2 regions of the Bacillus sp. FSL K6-3431 genome follow, and region 1 is predicted to be linked to the other one. Evidence: a T-box and tRNA genes for the amino acid it is inferred to sense, from the RefSeq annotation. Region 1 holds a T-box; the other holds one or more tRNA genes.
The links. A T-box is a leader RNA that pairs with one kind of tRNA and senses whether it is charged. The one in region 1 lies ahead of serS (serine--tRNA ligase), so its partner is inferred to be a tRNA-Ser.
Positions count from the first base shown of each region.

Region 2: it has a tRNA-Ser gene. The T-box ahead of serS (serine--tRNA ligase) is inferred to sense a tRNA for this amino acid. The anticodon was not compared.

Region 1 covers NZ_JBBOCT010000001.1:3,314,724-3,324,315, forward strand. Annotated here, with positions in the region: rRNA gene rrf (5S ribosomal RNA) at 22-137, shown strand; rRNA gene rrf (5S ribosomal RNA) at 571-686, shown strand; gene MHB53_RS16010 (YaaC family protein) at 760-1,722, opposite strand; gene guaB (IMP dehydrogenase) at 1,835-3,301, shown strand; gene MHB53_RS16020 (D-alanyl-D-alanine carboxypeptidase family protein) at 3,490-4,812, shown strand; gene pdxS (pyridoxal 5'-phosphate synthase lyase subunit PdxS) at 5,120-6,001, shown strand; gene pdxT (pyridoxal 5'-phosphate synthase glutaminase subunit PdxT) at 6,015-6,584, shown strand; T-box leader at 6,933-7,146, shown strand; gene serS (serine--tRNA ligase) at 7,205-8,479, shown strand; tRNA gene MHB53_RS16040 (tRNA-Ser) at 8,681-8,773, shown strand; gene MHB53_RS16045 (glycoside hydrolase family 18 protein) at 8,839-9,592, opposite strand, start outside.
Region 2 covers NZ_JBBOCT010000001.1:4,103,273-4,112,864, forward strand. Annotated here, with positions in the region: gene rsbW (anti-sigma B factor RsbW) at 1-296, shown strand, start outside; gene sigB (RNA polymerase sigma factor SigB) at 274-1,068, shown strand; gene MHB53_RS19895 (PP2C family serine/threonine-protein phosphatase) at 1,065-1,661, shown strand; gene MHB53_RS19900 (Tex family protein) at 1,734-3,911, shown strand; gene cmpA (cortex morphogenetic protein CmpA) at 3,985-4,095, opposite strand; gene MHB53_RS19910 (SprT family protein) at 4,188-4,643, shown strand; tRNA gene MHB53_RS19915 (tRNA-Asn) at 4,726-4,797, shown strand; tRNA gene MHB53_RS19920 (tRNA-Ser) at 4,944-5,034, shown strand; tRNA gene MHB53_RS19925 (tRNA-Glu) at 5,051-5,125, shown strand; tRNA gene MHB53_RS19930 (tRNA-Met) at 5,140-5,213, shown strand; tRNA gene MHB53_RS19935 (tRNA-Asp) at 5,249-5,324, shown strand; tRNA gene MHB53_RS19940 (tRNA-Gln) at 5,366-5,440, shown strand; tRNA gene MHB53_RS19945 (tRNA-Lys) at 5,442-5,514, shown strand; tRNA gene MHB53_RS19950 (tRNA-Leu) at 5,621-5,703, shown strand; partial or broken gene MHB53_RS19955 (IS1182 family transposase) at 5,811-7,386, opposite strand; gene MHB53_RS19960 (DUF6241 domain-containing protein) at 7,829-8,404, shown strand; tRNA gene MHB53_RS19965 (tRNA-Arg) at 8,817-8,893, shown strand; tRNA gene MHB53_RS19970 (tRNA-Pro) at 8,901-8,977, shown strand; tRNA gene MHB53_RS19975 (tRNA-Gly) at 8,999-9,072, shown strand; rRNA gene MHB53_RS19980 (16S ribosomal RNA) at 9,218-9,592, shown strand, end outside.

The DNA of each region.
Region 1 (9,592 bases):
GTCAGCACATCCGTGTGCAAGTCTGGTGGCGATAGCGAAGAGGTCACACCCGTTCCCATCTCGAACACGGTAGTTAAGCTCTTCAGCGCCGATGGTAGTTGGGGGTTTCCCCCTGCAAGAGCAGGACGTTGCCAGGCATCAAGGCACGACACATTTTATATGTGTCGTGCCTTTTTTTATTTTTTCTTCACTAGAAAAAAAGTTTCTAATGGTGACATATATTGAATTAGAGTTAGTTAGGTTTTACTTACATGTTTAATTTTTATTCTACGATATATTTCAAATATCTTTCTACCTTTAATAACTAATTTAATTAATCTGCAAGATGTGGAATTCCATTAATATGCAATTGGTAGTGTTGGCTGAGAAGTAACCATGGTATGCTAATTAACATTTCCTCAGAAACTGCTGAGATCTCTATGCAGTTAATAGTCGGAGATCTTATATATTTCATATAAATCCAATTAATTGATATAAAATAAAGAGAGATTATAATATTCTTCTTGAAAGTTTTATATAATACCTGTATAATATTATAAGTAAGGTCAAACGCATTTAAGTATGTGTGAGTCCGGTGATGATTGCGAAGAGGTCACACCCGTTCCCATCTCGAACACGGTAGTTAAGCTCTTCAGCGCCGATGGTAGTTGGGGGTTTCCCCCTGCAAGAGCAGGACATTGCCGGGCATATTAAAATAACACGATAAGGTGAATCGCCTAGTCGTGTTATTTTTTTATATTCTTCAGGCAAGAAAAACTTTTAAAGGACCTTTATAAGTTTTGATTTAAGATATTGGAGAATAAGGTATGGTCCCTTTTTTTCCGTGATCGATAAAAAGGTTTTAATAAAAGGGAAGTCAGCGTTTGGTGTAGTTTTGATTAAATCAAACCACCATTCCGTTTCATAGCGTGAAATCATGCTTAGATTATAGAGAAGTAGGTAATGGATAATAAGATCATGGAGCTGGCTATATGGATGAAGTGTACTAGGTAAACAAGCCTTTTGTTTAAATAGATGATATCTAAAAGGTGGTTGTACAGACGCCTCTTGATAAAAACTAAGTATGTTATTGCTTTCATCACACCAGGTTAGTGGACCATGATGCTTTGTATTCAAGTAATGTCTCAATCTTTTTTCACTCATATAGTATGACTCATGAATCTTGTTAGGAATATGCCAAAGTCCAGATTTGTTTTGATCTAGAAAAGTAATGTTATTACTATTTTTAATGAAAAGGAAAGCATCATCTAGTTCGGCGATAAGAGAAAATAAATCGCGCATAATAAATTTTTCACCTTCTAAATGTTTCACGTGAAACATTTGTTCTGAAAAATAAGTGCATAAGCCAAACTTTTGTACTTTAACTTCATCATTATAAAATTGATATTGACGTTTTTTTCTTTTTCTTGTTGAAACACCGTGAGCAAGGACAGAGGTTGTACTCGGATATAAAGGATCAACTGTAAGTAAAGATGCTTTTATTAAATGGACCAGCCCGTAAAATAGTAGTACTGGCTTGATAGAAAAGGGAGCATTAATAGCCTGATCGTAAAAGACTTTTCCTTGTTCTAAATAGTAAATAAAAGGATAAGAATTCTCGTACCCTTTTTGCTCTGGATCTTTTACAGCAATTTTATGATAACAATTTTTTAAATATTGTTGTGAAGTTTCTGCGGAATGAAAAAATAAAAGTTGTTTCCATGTAGTATCCTCATTATACAAATGTTTTCACTCCTTAAGTTATTTGAAAAATGGAACATAGCTATATATCCTTGACAGTATTGTAACCAATTGATAACCTACTAATAATATTTTCGGCAGGAGGAAGAAAAAAATGTGGGATTCCAAATTTGTAAAAGAGGGCTTAACCTTTGATGATGTGCTATTAATTCCAGCCCAATCAAACGTTTTACCAAATGAAGTTAATTTAAGTGTGGAGTTAACTAAGACACTCAAGCTGAATATACCAATTATCAGTGCAGGGATGGATACAGTCACCGAGTCGAAAATGGCTATCTCTATGGCTAGGCAAGGTGGATTAGGTATTATTCACAAGAACATGAGTATAGAGCAACAAGCAGAAAAAGTTGATAAGGTTAAGCGTTCTGAAAGTGGAGTAATTACCGATCCATTTTTCTTAACTCCGGAACATAAAGTATATGATGCTGAACATTTGATGGGTAAATACCGTATTTCTGGTGTTCCAATTGTTAATAACGTGGAGGATAAAATCCTTGTAGGTATTATTACTAATCGAGATATGCGTTTTATTCAAGACTTTTCTCTTTTAATTACAGATGTAATGACGAAAGAAAACTTGGTGACTGCTTCAGTAGGGACAACTCTTGCCGAGGCTGAGAAAATATTACAACAGCATCGAATTGAAAAGTTGCCACTAATTGATGATAATGGCGTTTTAAAAGGACTAATAACAATCAAGGATATCGAAAAGGTCATCGAGTTTCCTCGTTCAGCTAAAGATAAACAAGGGCGCTTACTCGTAGGAGCTGCTGTAGGAGTAACTGGTGATACGATGAAACGTGTACAAATGCTTGTTAACTCTCAAGTTGATGTGATCGTTATTGATACCGCCCATGGACACTCTGCGGGGGTGCTAAAGGTCGTTCAAGAGATTCGAAGTAAATATCCGACATTGAATATTATTGCAGGTAACGTAGCCACTGCAGAAGCCACACGGGCGTTAATTGAGGCTGGCGCTGATGTAGTGAAGGTTGGTATTGGGCCTGGTTCAATTTGTACGACACGGGTAGTTGCTGGTGTAGGTGTTCCACAAATCACTGCAATTTATGACTGTGCTACAGAAGCAAGAAAATTAGGCAAGGCGATTATTGCGGATGGCGGGGTTAAATATTCAGGTGATATTGTTAAAGCTCTTGCAGCAGGCGGACATGCCGTTATGCTTGGTAGTCTATTAGCAGGAACATCTGAAAGTCCAGGAGAAACGGAAATATTCCAAGGACGTCGTTTTAAAGTATACCGTGGGATGGGTTCTGAAGCAGCAATGGAAAAAGGTTCTAAAGATCGTTATTTCCAAGAAGATGCGAAGAAATTTGTACCTGAAGGAATTGAAGGACGTTTACCATATAAAGGCCCTCTTGCAGATACACTTTATCAACTAATCGGTGGATTACGTGCTGGAATGGGATATTGCGGGGCAGCTGATTTAGCAGATTTCCGTGAGCATGCACAATTTATTAAAATGACTGGAGCTGGATTACGCGAAAGTCATCCACATCAAGTACAGATTACAAAAGAAGCTCCGAATTATTCACTTTCATAAATGAAAAAATGGCAGGTGTATAATATAAACAAAACCTGCCTTTTTTTTATGGAAGTTTTCAATTTAGAGATAGGATCGAAAGTAAATGCGACGATTGTCATGTACTAAAGAGGGCGGAATTATGCTAAAATGACAAAGGTGTACATATATAGTTGGAGGGTTTTCATGTGAAAAAAAGATGGAGTAAGATGTATATAGCATTAGGTTTAGCCGTTATTGTAATGTTAAGTGTTATCCAACTCCCTGAGCGTGCTTTTGCAGAAACATCATTAGATGTCAATGCCGATGCTGCTATTGTAGTAGAAGTAAGCACAGGAAAAATTTTATATGCAAAAAATATAGATACAGCGCTGGGTATTGCGTCTATGACGAAAATGATGACGGAATATCTTATGTTCGAAGCCATTAAAGAAAAGAAAATTTCATGGGATCAAGAGCAAATAATAAGTGAGTATGTCCATCAAGTCTCTAAAGATACAGCACTTTCAAATGTTGGCCTTGAAGTAGGAAAACCTTATACAATTAGAGAATTGTACGAAGCATTAGCAATCTATTCAGCAAATGGGGCTACAATTGCTATTGCAGAAGCTATTGCTGGTTCAGAATCAAAATTTGTTAAAATGATGAATGAAAAAGCAGAAGAGCTTGGACTAGATAATTATAATTTTGTAAACTCAACAGGTTTAAATAATCAAAGTTTACTAGGAAAGCATCCTGATGGAACAGGTCCTGAAGATGAGAGTGTCATGTCAGCGCGATCAACAGCTAAACTTGCTGCTCAATTGATGAAGGATTTTCCAGAAGTACTGGAAACATCTAGTGTACCAACAATGAAATTTCGTGATTTAATAGGCGAAATGACAAACTGGAACAAAATGCTTCCAGGTCTTGATTTTGAATATCCAGGTGTAGATGGATTAAAGACCGGAACCACTGATTTTGCTGGACGTAGCTTTACAGGAACGGCTAAACGTGATGATATGAGAATTATCACCGTTGTAATGAATGCGAAAGATTCAGATGGTAATAGCAGTGATAAAGGACGATTTGGTGAAACAAGAAAATTGATGGATTATGCTTTTGCGAATTTTTCAATGAAAGAAATTTTTCCGAAAAATTATGAATTAAAAGGGAAAAAGTCATTGCCTGTAACAAAGGGTAAGGAGAAATCTGTCAAAATCCATACAGAACAACCATTACAATTGGTTATTAAAAATGGGGAAGAAAAATCGTTTAACCCTGTTTTTACAGTTGATAAAAAGAAAATGAATAAAGAAGGAGTGTTAACTGCTCCTCTCAAGAAAGGCGAACAAGTAGGAACCCTTGGAGCTGTCCAAAAAGGAAATGAAGATGATGGGTTCTTAGAAAAAGGCTACACACAAACAGTAAAAGTTGTTACAACTGAAAAAGTTGAAAAAGCAAATTGGTTTGTATTGATGATGCGTGGTGTAGGCGGTTTTTTCTCTGATATCTGGGGAAGTGCCACAGATATGGTGAAAGGCTGGTTCTAAACGGTCTGTTCTGTTGTAATTAGTGCTAGAGTCCGGGCAGCGTTAATTGTAACTTTCTATTATTCCTAAAAGATACATTGTTTCGATGAAAGTTTACAAGTACAATTTTAGACACCAATGTCTAGGCCTTCGAGATTACAGTCATTTTCATGGTTCTTGTTAGGGTTGGACAAGCTACTTGTGATTTCTGGTCCCTCCTGTATTGACAGGGGGGTATTTTTATAGTTTACTAAATGGTATCGTATTATTCCGATAGTTTTAATTAGAAAGAAAAAAAGAATCATTTACATTAAAGGGGCGACTAGAAATGAAAACTGGAACAGATCTTGTAAAACGCGGTATGGCTGAAATGCAAAAAGGCGGCGTAATAATGGATGTCATTAACGCGGAGCAAGCGAAATTAGCAGAAGAAGCTGGAGCTGTAGCAGTAATGGCTCTTGAAAGAGTGCCTTCCGATATTCGCGCTGCAGGTGGCGTAGCAAGAATGGCCGATCCAACTATCGTAGAGGAAGTAATGGCAGCAGTTTCTATTCCAGTAATGGCGAAAGCTCGAATTGGTCACATTGTAGAAGCGCGTATATTAGAGGCTATGGGCGTTGATTATATAGATGAAAGTGAAGTGCTAACTCCGGCAGATGAGGAGTTCCATTTAAATAAAAAAGAATATACTGTACCATTCGTTTGTGGATGTCGCGATCTAGGTGAAGCGGCTCGTAGAATAGGTGAAGGCGCTTCTATGCTTAGAACAAAAGGCGAACCAGGAACAGGAAATATTGTTGAGGCAGTTCGACATATTAGAAAAGTAAATGCTCAAGTACGTAAAGTTTCATATATGGATGAGGATGAATTAATGACGGAAGCTAAACTGCTGGGTGCTCCGTATGAATTATTATTGGAAATCAAGCGGACTGGACGTCTACCAGTTGTTAACTTTGCTGCCGGTGGTGTAGCAACGCCAGCGGATGCTGCTTTAATGATGCAGCTAGGAGCAGATGGTGTGTTTGTTGGCTCTGGTATTTTCAAATCTGAAAACCCTGCGAAGTTCGCTCGTGCGATCGTAGAAGCAACAACTCATTATCAAGATTATGCAAAAATTGCAGAACTTTCTAAAGGACTTGGAACACCAATGAAAGGTATTGAAATCTCTACACTTGCAGCAGAACAACGGATGCAGGAGCGCGGGTGGTAAAGTGAACGAAGCGATTACGGTTGGCATACTTGGGCTTCAAGGAGCAGTACGTGAGCATGTACGAGCAGTAGAACAATGTGGAGTACAGGCAGTTGTCGTGAAAAATGTAGATCAGCTTGTTCATGTGGATGGATTGATTTTACCTGGTGGGGAAAGCACAACGATGCGAAGATTACTTGACAAATATCAGTTCATGGAACCACTTCGTGAATTTGCTGAAATTGGTAAACCAATATTTGGGACATGCGCAGGATTAATATTACTTGCTAATAAAATAAGCGGATCTGATGAAGTTCATTTAGGACTGATGGATGTTGTTGTTGAACGAAATTCATTTGGTCGTCAGCGCGATAGCTTTGAGGCTGATATAGCGATTGCTGGAGTAACAAACTCCATGAATGCCGTGTTTATAAGAGCTCCTCATATTACAGAAGCTGGCGAAAATGTGGAAATATTAGCGAAGTATGATGGTAGAATTGTTGCAGTAAGAGAAGGACAATTTCTTGGCTGTTCATTCCACCCAGAACTAACAGTTGATAATAGTTTGACAAACTACTTTATTGAAATGATAAGAAAAGCGTAAGGCGCCCGCATATCGGCGACAAGCACAAGACGAATTGCGAGGAGGCAGCATCCCAGCCACCACAGCAATTTGACTTGTGACCTCGAGCCGATGGCGCTTGAAGCTAGACAAAGAAAAGCGTAAGGCGCCTGCATATCGGCGACAAGCACAAGACGAATTGCGAGGAGGCAGCATCCCAGCCACCACAGCAATTTGACTTGTGACCTCGAGCCGATGGCGCCTGAAGCTAGACAAAGAAAAGCGTAAGGCACTCTTTATTAGCTGACACTTTTATATAATTATAATTAGAACGATAAAAAATTTGCATTTATCTAACAGATATAGTATAGTATGAGCAAATTTATATGCGTAAAAATGTCGATAGGAAATAGTAACGGATATGTAGTCTTAAGAGAGCCGATGGTTGGTGTGAATCGGTGACGCTCCCTGTGAATCCATCCTTGAGTAAAATGCCTAAAGCCCTTGGTTATTAAGCATTTTCGGTTCAAAGCCGTTATCTAATTAAGAGGAAAGCATTGCGCTTTCAATTTGGGTGGCAACGCGGGTAACTCTCGTCCCTTCTAGGGATGGGAGTTTTTGTTTTGTCTAAAATAATATAATATAAGCAAGGAGGAAATGTCATGCTAGATATGAAATTATTGCGTGGAAATTTTGAAGAAATAAAGGCAAAGTTACAGCACCGAGGTGAAGATTTAACTGACTTGGATAAATTCGGGGAATTGGATCAACGGAGACGTGAATCTATTCTAAATGTAGAACAGTTAAAAAATAAGCGAAATGAAGTTTCCCAACAAATTGCTCAAATGAAAAAAGAAAAACAAAATGCAGACGAATTAATTACGGAGATGCGGGTAGTCGGTGATAAAATTAAAGAATTAGATACCAGGATCCGTGAGGTGGAAGAAGAGTTAGGACAATTGCTATTATCTATTCCAAATATACCTCATGAAAGTGTGCCTGTAGGTGAATCTGAAGACGATAATGTAGAGATTCGAAATTGGGGAGAAGTTCGCCAATTTGCATTTGAACCGAAGCCACATTGGGATATTGCAAGTAAACTTGGAATTGTTGATTTTGAAAGAGCAGCTAAAGTAACAGGAAGTCGGTTTGTATTTTATAAAGGCTTAGGGGCGCGTTTAGAACGAGCGTTGATCAGTTTCATGCTTGATCTTCATGTGGAGGAACATGGCTATGAAGAAATGATTCCTCCATATATGGTAAATAGAACGAGCATGACTGGCACTGGACAGTTACCAAAATTTGAAGAGGATGCCTTCTTAATTGAAGAAGAGGACTATTTCCTTATTCCGACAGCTGAAGTACCCGTAACAAATTATCATCGTGATGAAATTCTACAGGGGGATATACTTCCAATTACTTATTCAGCTTATAGCGCTTGTTTCCGTTCAGAGGCAGGATCTGCCGGGCGTGACACACGTGGCTTGATTCGTCAGCATCAATTTAACAAGGTAGAGTTAGTAAGGTTTGTTAAACCGGAAGACTCATATGCTGAATTAGAAATATTGACTGGCCATGCTGAAAAGGTGTTACAGCTACTTAATTTACCATACCGGGTCTTGAGCATGTGCACTGGGGATCTTGGATTCACAGCAGCTAAAAAATATGATTTAGAAGTATGGATTCCAAGCTATGGCACCTATAGAGAAATTTCTTCATGTTCAAATTTTGAGGCTTATCAAGCAAGGCGTGCGAATATTCGCTTCCGTCCGGAACCTAATGCAAAACCGCAACATGTCCATACATTAAATGGTTCAGGTTTGGCAATTGGCAGAACAGTGGCTGCTATTTTGGAGAATTACCAACAGGAAGATGGTACGGTGGAAATTCCAGAGGTACTCCGTCCGTATATGAGAAATAAAGAAGTAATTAATTAATAAAATGAGTCTCATGGAGTTATTATTTTCCATGAGTCTTTTTCTATCAGTGGTGTATTAAAGGAGTGGGATTAATTAATACTGTGGCGAAGATTCTTAGGTGTGTAGAAGTAAGCTGATAACGAAGTTCGACATCCATTTTTTTGGACTTTTGAATTTGACAATCGGAAAATATCCTGTTATTATTATTTTTGTTACCAAGGAGGAATACCCAAGTCTGGCTGAAGGGATCGGTCTTGAAAACCGACAGGGGAGTCAAATCTCGCGGGGGTTCGAATCCCTCTTCCTCCTCCATTAACTTAACGCATAAATATTCGAGATACTAAACCCACTGCAGAAATGTAGTGGGTTTTATTAATTTATTTTTTTACAATTTCAAAGTTATCTGTAATTAATAGCCAGTTTTGTGGGAAAGAGAGACCGAGTTTCCAATAGCTAACACCACGTAGTTTTAATTCCTTTACTAGGTCAAACTTTGCCTGAATAGATCTTGCATCTTCAAACCAAACTTCATGGTTTTTTCCATCCTCGGCAGTGTAATGAAAAAATGGCGCTTGGGATGTTTCATCATATTGGATAGCTACTTGATTATTAGCAGCGATTTGGATAGCTTGCTGTGGGCTAACAGCTTTTGCTGTTGTTCCTTGCTCGAAAGGAAGTGTCCAGTCATAACCATATAAATTTTGTCCCATTAAAATTTTATTTGCAGGTATTACTGTTAGTGCATATTCAAGTACCTGCCGCACAGGTCCAATTGGTGAGACAGCCATCGCTGGACCACCGCTATAACCCCATTCATATGTCATAATTACGGTATAATCTACGATATCTCCATGTGCTTGATAATCATGACCTTCATACCATTCTCCTTGCTGTGTTCCACTTGTTTTTGGTGCTAATGCTGTTGATATCATCAGACCTTCAGCATGTAACCGATCGCGAGCAATCCTTAAAAATTGGTTGTAGGCTTCTCGATCAGTTGGAAGAATACGTTCCAAATCGAAATGGATATCGCCAAAGCCAACTCGTTTCGCCTCATTAATAATATTTGTTAAAAATGTATTTCTCACTTGCTCATTTGTTAGGAGAACATGGACAAGCTCTGTACTGAAT
Region 2 (9,592 bases), 790 kb from region 1:
AAGCGAATGAGGGGGGCGAAATAGTTGTTGGTTTTGCCCTGTACGTAGAAAGACTGGAAGTAATGGTATCAGATTCTGGGAAAAGTTTTAATTTAAAAAAGACGCTTGAAGAAACGGGTCCTTACCAAGAAAATACCCGAGTAGAATTTTTGCGTGAAGGAGGCTTAGGCCTTTACTTGATTGAGAGCTTGATGGACGAAGTGAAAGTTCATCAAAATGAAGGGGTAACTGTATTCATGACAAAATACCTCGATGGAGAGCAGGTGGAGAGGGATGTCGAAACAGTCTCAACCTGATCATTTGAAAAGTGATGTGAATAAGTGGATTAAAGCATACCAACAACATGAAGATGCAGACGCTCAAAATCAACTTGTTTTACATTATAAGAATTTGGTCGATTCTATTGCCCGTAAATATTCAAAAGGAAAATCATTTCATGAGGATATATACCAAGTAGGGATAATTGGGCTTCTTGGTGCAATCCGCCGATATGACGAATCATTTGGGAAATCATTTGAAGCTTTTGCTATTCCGACTATAATTGGTGAAATGAAACGATTTTTACGGGATAAAACATGGAGTGTCCATGTTCCACGTAGAATTAAGGAACTAGGTCCAAAAATTAAAAATGCTAACGAAACATTAACGAGGGAATTACAACGATCTCCGCAAATTCATGAGATTGCTTCTTACTTGGATGAATCGGAAGAAGTAATACTTGAAGCAATGGAGATGGGAAAAAGTTATCAAGCCTTATCTGTCGATCATTCAATTGAAGCAGATTCTGATGGCAGTACTGTTACTCTACTTGATATTGTAGGAAATGTAGACACAGGCTATGAAAAGGTGAATCAGCGTCTTGTCTTGGACAAGGTTTTACACGTTCTATCAGAGAGAGAGAAAAACATAATCCAATATACTTATTTGGAAAATATGAGCCAGAAAGAGGCGGGGGAAATGCTAGGTATTTCACAAATGCATGTATCTCGTTTGCAACGACGTGCAATTAAAAAGTTGCGAGAAGCTATTCAGACGGATTCTCTAAATGCGGAGAGCGCTTCTTCATGATTCATATTGAGAATAACTTTGTTGAAGCGCATGGTTTTCAAACTTCCAAGGATGATAATACTTTTTGTGGAGATAGCTTTTATATGAAAGCAACGGATGAGCATTTTCTTTGTGTCGTTGCTGATGGCCTTGGTAGCGGAAAGTATGCTTATGAATCATCTTACGCTGTTACTTCAGTTGTTCAGTCAAATCCTGATGAAAATGTTGATACGCTAATGGCCTATAGCAACATGGAAACGCGGCGAAAACGCGGTGCAGCAGTAGCAATCTTTAAGGTTGATTATGCTCTTAAGCAGTTTGAATACAGTTGTGTAGGCAATATTCGTTTTTATGTGTATTCACCATCTGGAAAATTGACTTACCCGATGCCTGTAACAGGGTATCTTTCGGGCAGACCTCAAAAGTTTCGTACACAAAAATTCCCATATGAATCAAAATCTAAATTTCTTATTCATTCTGACGGGTTTATGAATGTAAATACGAGAGCATTGTTAGGTAGCGGCCTTCCTGTTGCTTCGCTGACTGAACAACTGAAAGTAAAACAAGTGAATGCAACAGATGATATGACATTTATCGTAGGAAGCCTGCTCTGATTTGGTGGGCTTTTTTGTTGTGTGGTTAATATGTTAAAATGGAATAATGATACTGGGAAATGAGGGAAGCTCATGATTCAAATAGAACAACAGGATGATTTGCTTATTAAGCAACTATCTGATGAATTGAAATTAGCAAAAAAACAGGTGCAAAGCGTGATTGAATTACTTGAAGAAGGTAATACAGTTCCGTTCATTGCGCGCTATCGTAAAGAAATGACAGGTGCTCTCGATGAGGTTCAAATTAAATCAATATTGGATAATTGGCAGTATTTACAAAACCTTGAGCAGCGAAAGATTGATGTCATTCGTTTAATTGAGGAACAAGGCAAACTGACAGAGGAATTACAACAAGAGATAGTCAAAGCAAAGAAATTGCAAATTGTAGAAGATTTGTATCGTCCATATAAGCAGAAAAGACGTACAAAAGCTACGGTAGCTAAAGAAAAAGGTCTGGAGCCTTTGGCTGAATGGCTACTAAGCTTATCTGATGAAAGTTCTGTCGAATCAGAGGCCAAGCGATATGTTTCAGCTGAGAAGGAAGTGCTATCGGCAGAGGACGCTATTAAAGGCGCGCAAGATATTATTGCAGAACAGATTTCAGATGATCCAAATATACGTCAATGGGTGCGAAAGGAAACATTCCAATCTGGTAAAATTGCTTCGCTCGTTAAGGATGCGGAAAAAGACGATAAAAGCATTTTTGAAATGTATTATGAATATGAAGAACCAATCAAGAAAATCGTTCCACATCGTATACTAGCATTAAACCGCGGTGAAAAAGAAGATATTTTACGTGTATCATTAAAATTAGATAACCGAAAGGTATTGCAGTACATAAATAAATATTTTATCAAAAAAGAACATGCAAATGCTGCGCCAATTGTAGTTGAGGCGATAGAAGACGGTTATAAAAGGTTAATTGAACCTGCTATTGAAAGGGAACTTAGAAACGAGTTGACGGAAAAGGCAGAAAATCAAGCAATACATATCTTTTCCGAGAATTTAAGAAACCTTTTACTTCAACCGCCATTAAAAGGGAAAGTTGTTCTTGGATTAGATCCAGCGTATCGAACTGGTTGTAAGCTTGCGGTAGTGGATGAAACGGGGAAAGTACTTGAGATAGATGTTATTTTTCCGCATCCACCAAAGGCAAAACAAGCGGAAGCGAAAGATAAAATGATGAATATCATTAGGAAATATCATGTTGAAATTATTGCGATTGGTAATGGGACTGCCTCTCAAGAATCAGAACAATTTACCGTTGATGTGTTAAAAGAACTTCAAACAGACCTTGCGTACCTCATCGTAAATGAAGCGGGGGCGAGTGTTTATTCTGCATCCGACCTTGCAAGAGAAGAATTTCCTCATTTGCAAGTAGAGGAAAGGAGTGCGGTTTCCATCGCAAGAAGATTGCAAGATCCACTTGCTGAATTAGTGAAAATTGACCCTAAATCAGTAGGCGTGGGCCAATACCAGCATGATGTTACACAAAAAAAATTAAATGATTCTCTTTCGTTTGTTGTAGAAACCGCGGTTAACCAAGTAGGGGTAAATGTAAACACTGCCTCATCATCCTTACTTCAATATGTATCAGGACTTAGCAAGACGGTTGCTAATAATATCGTCAAGCAACGTGAGGAGACTGGAAAGTTTGCCAATCGGAAGCAATTAAAAAAGATTCCACGTCTTGGTGCAAAAACATATGAACAAGCCATCGGATTCATGCGAATTTTTGATGGGGAAGAACCGCTAGATTTAACCCCAATCCATCCTGAAAGTTATGGAGAGGTACAACGTCTATTGACGAAACTAGGATTTTCCACGTCGGATCTTGGAACAGAGGCGTTAATAGAAGCGCTCAGGGGAATAAATGTAGATGAATTAGCTGCAGAATTGGATCTTGGGGTATTAACATTAACGGATATCATAGATGCCTTAATGAAGCCTGGAAGAGATCTTAGGGATGAGCAGCCAAAGCCACTTCTTAAAAAAGACTTGCTAAAATTGAATGATTTACTGCCGGGAATGGAACTACAAGGAACAGTCCGGAATGTTGTTGACTTTGGTGCATTTGTTGATGTGGGTGTGAAGGAAGATGGTTTAGTCCACATATCAAAATTGAGTAATCGATTTGTCAAACATCCACTTGATGTCGTGTCTCTCGGTGACGTTGTAACTGTGTGGGTAGAAAAAGTGGATGTGCAAAAGGGACGTCTATCACTAACGATGCTAAAAACAACTAATTAGAATGGAAGTTCATACCATAATAGAGCTTGTAGAGATAGTAACACGCAATTCTACAAGCTATACACTGCTCAAGTTAGCGGTGTTTTTTTCTGTAAAAGAACCAACATTGATTAAGTAATTGGACTTGATGACGATCTTTTTGCATAAATGCTTTCTTTATTTGATTTTGAAACCAGGCAGGCATACAAAGGACCCCCTAGTAAAAGTATTTGTTCATTTTAATGTATGGTAAAATAGGTTGTCATGTTCTGAAAAATTTTCTGGAGGATATCTTCGATGACGAACGAGCAATTACAGCTGTTAACTGAAAGTATTTCTATAAAACTTTTCAACAAAACCTTCAAACACGCTGCATACTTTAATCCTCGTCTACGAACGACGGGTGGTCGTTACATGCTTTCTTCGCATGACATAGAAATTAATAGAAAGTATTATGAGGAACATGGATTAAAAGAAATGGAAGGTATTATTAAACATGAATTATGTCACTACCATCTTCATATTGAAGGTAGAGGTTATAAACATAGAGATAACGATTTTCGAACACTACTAAAAAAGGTGGGAGCACCGAGACATTGCACTCCGTTAGCAGAAGAAATAAAAAGAAAAATGTATGTGCCCCGCATTTATGAGTGTACAAATTGCAGATTTATATTTGAACGTAAGAGGAGAATAAATACAGATCGGTATGTTTGTGGAAGATGTAGAGGGAAGCTTAAAGAAAAGATGTAGCAATGATTCTAAAAAAATAAGAAAAAGACAAATATCTCTTGACAGTTTAGTGATTGATAACTATAATCAGAAGAGTCATTATTCCGCAGTAGCTCAGTGGTAGAGCTATCGGCTGTTAACCGATCGGTCGTAGGTTCGAATCCTACCTGCGGAGTTATATGGAAAAGCGCAAAGCGCCCGTTTAGCGCATGAAACTAGACCTAGACGTGGATTGCTAGTCGATGTGGGCTAGACAAGAAAGACAAAACTGTATATAAATTTTATAAATTTTATAAATTTTATATATTTTCTTATTTTTATGGGGAAGTACTCAAGAGGCTGAAGAGGTGCCCCTGCTAAGGGCATAGGTCGCGTAAGTGGCGCGAGGGTTCAAATCCCTCCTTCTCCGCCATATAAATTTTTATATTGGCCCCTTGGTCAAGCGGTTAAGACACCGCCCTTTCACGGCGGTATCACGGGTTCGAATCCCGTAGGGGTCACCAATTTATTTCATTATCGCGGGGTGGAGCAGTTCGGTAGCTCGTCGGGCTCATAACCCGAAGGTCGCAGGTTCAAATCCTGCCCCCGCAATCATTAATCTTTCAAGATTTAATCTTGAATTGTCTGGTCCCGTGGTGTAGCGGTTAACATGCCTGCCTGTCACGCAGGAGATCGCGGGTTCGATTCCCGTCGGGACCGCCATTTTTACATACTAATAAATATAGTGATTTTAATTTCATGAGTGGGCTATAGCCAAGCGGTAAGGCAACGGACTTTGACTCCGTCATTCGTTGGTTCGAATCCAGCTAGCCCAGCCATGAGCCATTAGCTCAGTTGGTAGAGCATCTGACTTTTAATCAGAGGGTCGCAGGTTCGAATCCTGCATGGCTCATCATTAATTAACTTAAATGCGTGTTGAATATCCTCTATAAAGGAAGTTAAAATGTTATTGACAAGATAATAGTATCTTGATATGATTTAACTTATTCTTTTACAAAGCGGTCGTGGCGGAATGGCAGACGCGCTAGGTTGAGGGCCTAGTGGGGGAAACCCTGTGGAGGTTCAAGTCCTCTCGGCCGCATCATAACTAATCAAACTAAGGAAGCTGGGACATAACTAGCTTCCAAATAGTGAGAAAGGTGAAATTGAGCGCGCTCAATTTCACCTTTCTCTTTTATCGTTTGTTATTTATGTTCGAACCAATGTGTTGACCGTGAATTTTCGTAAATTCACGGCCATTAATGCTAGGCCCATTTCATTTTCGACCTTCGATTTTCCGCGAACTGAAAATCGAGTGAAACACAAATTAGCCTTCAAGAATCCAAAAACTGGTTCTACATCGATTTTGCGTCGACGGTAAATAGAATTCGTTTTTTCTTCTGAAAGCTTCGCTCTCACATATTCTTTTTGTTGTTCCCATTTCTTGTTCACCATTATCTTTCGATGATTTCCTTCTTTTGCTTTCGTACATAATGAACGGAATGGGCAATCTGAACAGTCTTCACACTCATAGATTTTAAATTCTCGCTCGAAACCTGACTTATCTGTACGAACAGAATGATATTTAAAGACAACGCGCTGTTGATTAGGGCAAGTATAGGTATCTTTCTCTTCATCGTAAAGCCAGTTAACTGAATTGAATTCGTTTTGTTTATATTTTTTATTTTGTTCTTTCAAATACATGTTATACGTAATTAACGCTTCTCGTTTACGATTTGAAAGAATATCATCATAATTTTGTTCACTACCATATCCTGCGTCCGCGACAATGTACTTCGGTAATGGAAGATAATGTTGCTCGATTTCATCTAGGAATGGAATTAATGTACGTGTGTCTGTTGGATTCGAAAATAAACTATAGGCAAGTGTATATTGACCTTCGGTCGAAATTTGTACATTATAACCAGGTTTCAATTGACCATTTTTCATATAATCATCTTTCATACGCATGAACGTCGCATCATGATCTGTTTTCGAATAACTATTACGCGTGCCAAAGATTTCAAAATGTCGTTCATATTTCTGTTTACGAACGATGTAATCCAGTAACTGTTTGCGGACCTGTTTTGGGAACTTCCGTTCACTCCTTAACGTTTTTCTTTCTGTATTGTCTGAAGATGCTTCAATCTTTTTGTCATAGTCGTTAATGACATCGTCTGCTTTTTGAACTATGCGGGCGAGTTCCTCAAGGGTTAATTCTTCTTCGCTTTCACGCTCAATTTCGGGTAAAATCTCTTTCTCAAGTAGCTCATTGTAGAGTTGATTTTTCAATTAATCCCTGATGATATTTCTCAATTGATTTTTTCCAGACAAATGTAAATTTATTCGCATTCGCTTCAATTTTTGTACCATCAATAAAAATTGCTTCTTGGTCAATAAGCTTTTCTTGGACTAACTGACAGCGAAATTGTACAAAGCATTGACGAATTAATTCTTTAACTTCAGGTTGCACACGAAAGCGATTAATTGTACGATAGCTCGGTTCGTATCCTTGTACGAGCCACACCATGCGAATACTGTCTTTTAAAAGTGCTTCAATTTTACGACCCGAAAATACAGATTGAGTGTAGCCACATAAGATGATTTTAAGCATCATGCGGGGGTGATAGGCAGGACATCCCTCATTTCGAAGAAATGGTTCAAAGGCTTCCTGCGGGATGCTTTCAACTAAACAGTGAATGTGGAAGGCAATATCGTTATTTTGCAAATTTACTTCTAAATCTAAAGGTAAAACTAATTGATTCATGTTATAATTTTTAAACATAAGGATCCTACTTTCTGATTGGATTTAGTGTGGTAACTTAATTTTATCAGAAGTAGGCCTTTTTTTATTAAAAAAATAATTAAAGCCGGAGAAATTTTACTCATCGTAAAATTTCTCCGGCTTTTTCGTTTCAGAGGTAGGTTTTGTCCCAGCCTCTTTTTTTGTTTTTCCTACTAGGTTTTTTTTTGGAAAATAGCGGGAGCTTCTATTGAGTGGGAATAGGAAGAACAGAATTGGCCAGAGCACATTGAAAAATTGTATATAAGGCAAATAGGACAGATTATGAATGAGCGGTAAATGAAGAAAGGGGTTTTCTGTTTTAGAGCCTGAAGGGATGCTGTCCTTATAAAAAGGTAAGCAAAATAAAAGGATGTCTTGTGTACCTTTCTACAGCTATTGTTTATAATCAAATTTATATAATGTGGGAGGGATTTAACAATATATGAAAAAGGTATCCATTGTATTAATAATAGTTATCGGTTTTGCTGTAATTTCAATTGGAACTTATTCTATTCTAGATACACCAAAAGAAGAGATAAAACAGGAAATAAAACAAGGTAAAGAAAAGGTGGATACGCTAGAAGGAAAAGCGATTGTTGAAGAAGTAAGTGAAGTTGAAACAGATCAGTCTAAAAAAATTGGCGGCATTGAGGTAGAACTTGACGTGAATGTTAACTCGAGTCAAGATCAAGTTCTTGATGTGATGCATAAAATGACTCATCAAAAAATTAAAGCTGAGGATAAATGGGGTGCTGTGCCAATGATCAAGAGCAGCATCGAAGGTATCTATGATATTGTAAGTCAGAGTGATTTTGAAGAAAAATTGGCGTTAATGGAAATTGTAACTAGGTGGAAAGAAGGAGACTTTAGTAAAGTTGACGATGACCATAACTTTTTTTGGGGAATTCAGGGTGGTACACTTGGTAAAGCTTTTGGAATAATGGATGAAACGGAAGAAAAAGAATTCATTATTATTAACTTTGGAGAAAAGTTCGTAACGGAAGTTGATATTCAATAAAAAACTAAGCCTTCCTAACTCTAATAGCTTTAGGGAAACCTTTATTTTTAGATTTAAGGAAGGGTTTATAAATTCGAAGAGCTACTTGAGAATTGTGTGGAATGAACATAAATTCTTATGTGTGGATGTTGTATTTGAAGTAAGTGAAAAAACGTCCCTTGATATGCTCGTAACTATAACGAATGAACAGTGCGAGCAAAATCATATCGGATTACCATATTCATGTGTTATTCAACTATATCATTTAATGAGGAAGGTTCGTATTATATCAGTTTTAGCCAGGGTTTTTTAAAAAAGTCGAGAAATGATGTTGACAGATCTCTTATGATAGTTTAATATAGGTCTAGTCGCTGTTAATTGATAGCGAATGAGAATAATCTATGGTTAATTATATATTACCTACCATTATAAAGCGCCCGTAGCTCAATTGGATAGAGCGTCTGACTACGGATCAGAAGGTTGTGGATTCGACTTCTGCCGGGCGCGCCATTTAAAACGGGAAGTAGCTCAGCTTGGTAGAGCACTTGGTTTGGGACCAAGGGGTCGCAGGTTCAAATCCTGTCTTCCCGACCATGTATCACAACATATTATATTGCGGGTGTAGTTTAGTGGTAAAACCTCAGCCTTCCAAGCTGATGATGAGGGTTCGATTCCCTTCACCCGCTCCAAAAAAAGTGTTGACAGGAACTTTTCGACATGTTATGATATAAAAGTTGCTGTTAGGACAAGCAGATGAATTTGATCTTTGAAAACTGAACGAAACAAAACGTCAAAAAGTAATACATGTAAGACCAGCAAATGAGCTACAAACACTTTAACGAGAGTTTGATCCTGGCTCAGGACGAACGCTGGCGGCGTGCCTAATACATGCAAGTCGAGCGAATGGAAGGGAGCTTGCTCCCGGAAGTTAGCGGCGGACGGGTGAGTAACACGTGGGCAACCTGCCTGTAAGACTGGGATAACTTCGGGAAACCGGAGCTAATACCGGATAATTTCTTTCTTCTCATGGAGGAAGGTTAAAAGATGGCTTCGGCTATCACTTACAGATGGGCCCGCGGCGCATTAGCTAGTTGGTGAGATAACGGCTCACCAAGGCAACGATGCGTAGCCGACCTGAGAGGGTGATCGGCCACACTGGGACTGAGACACGGCCCAGACTCCTACGGGAGGCAGCAGTAGGGAATCTTC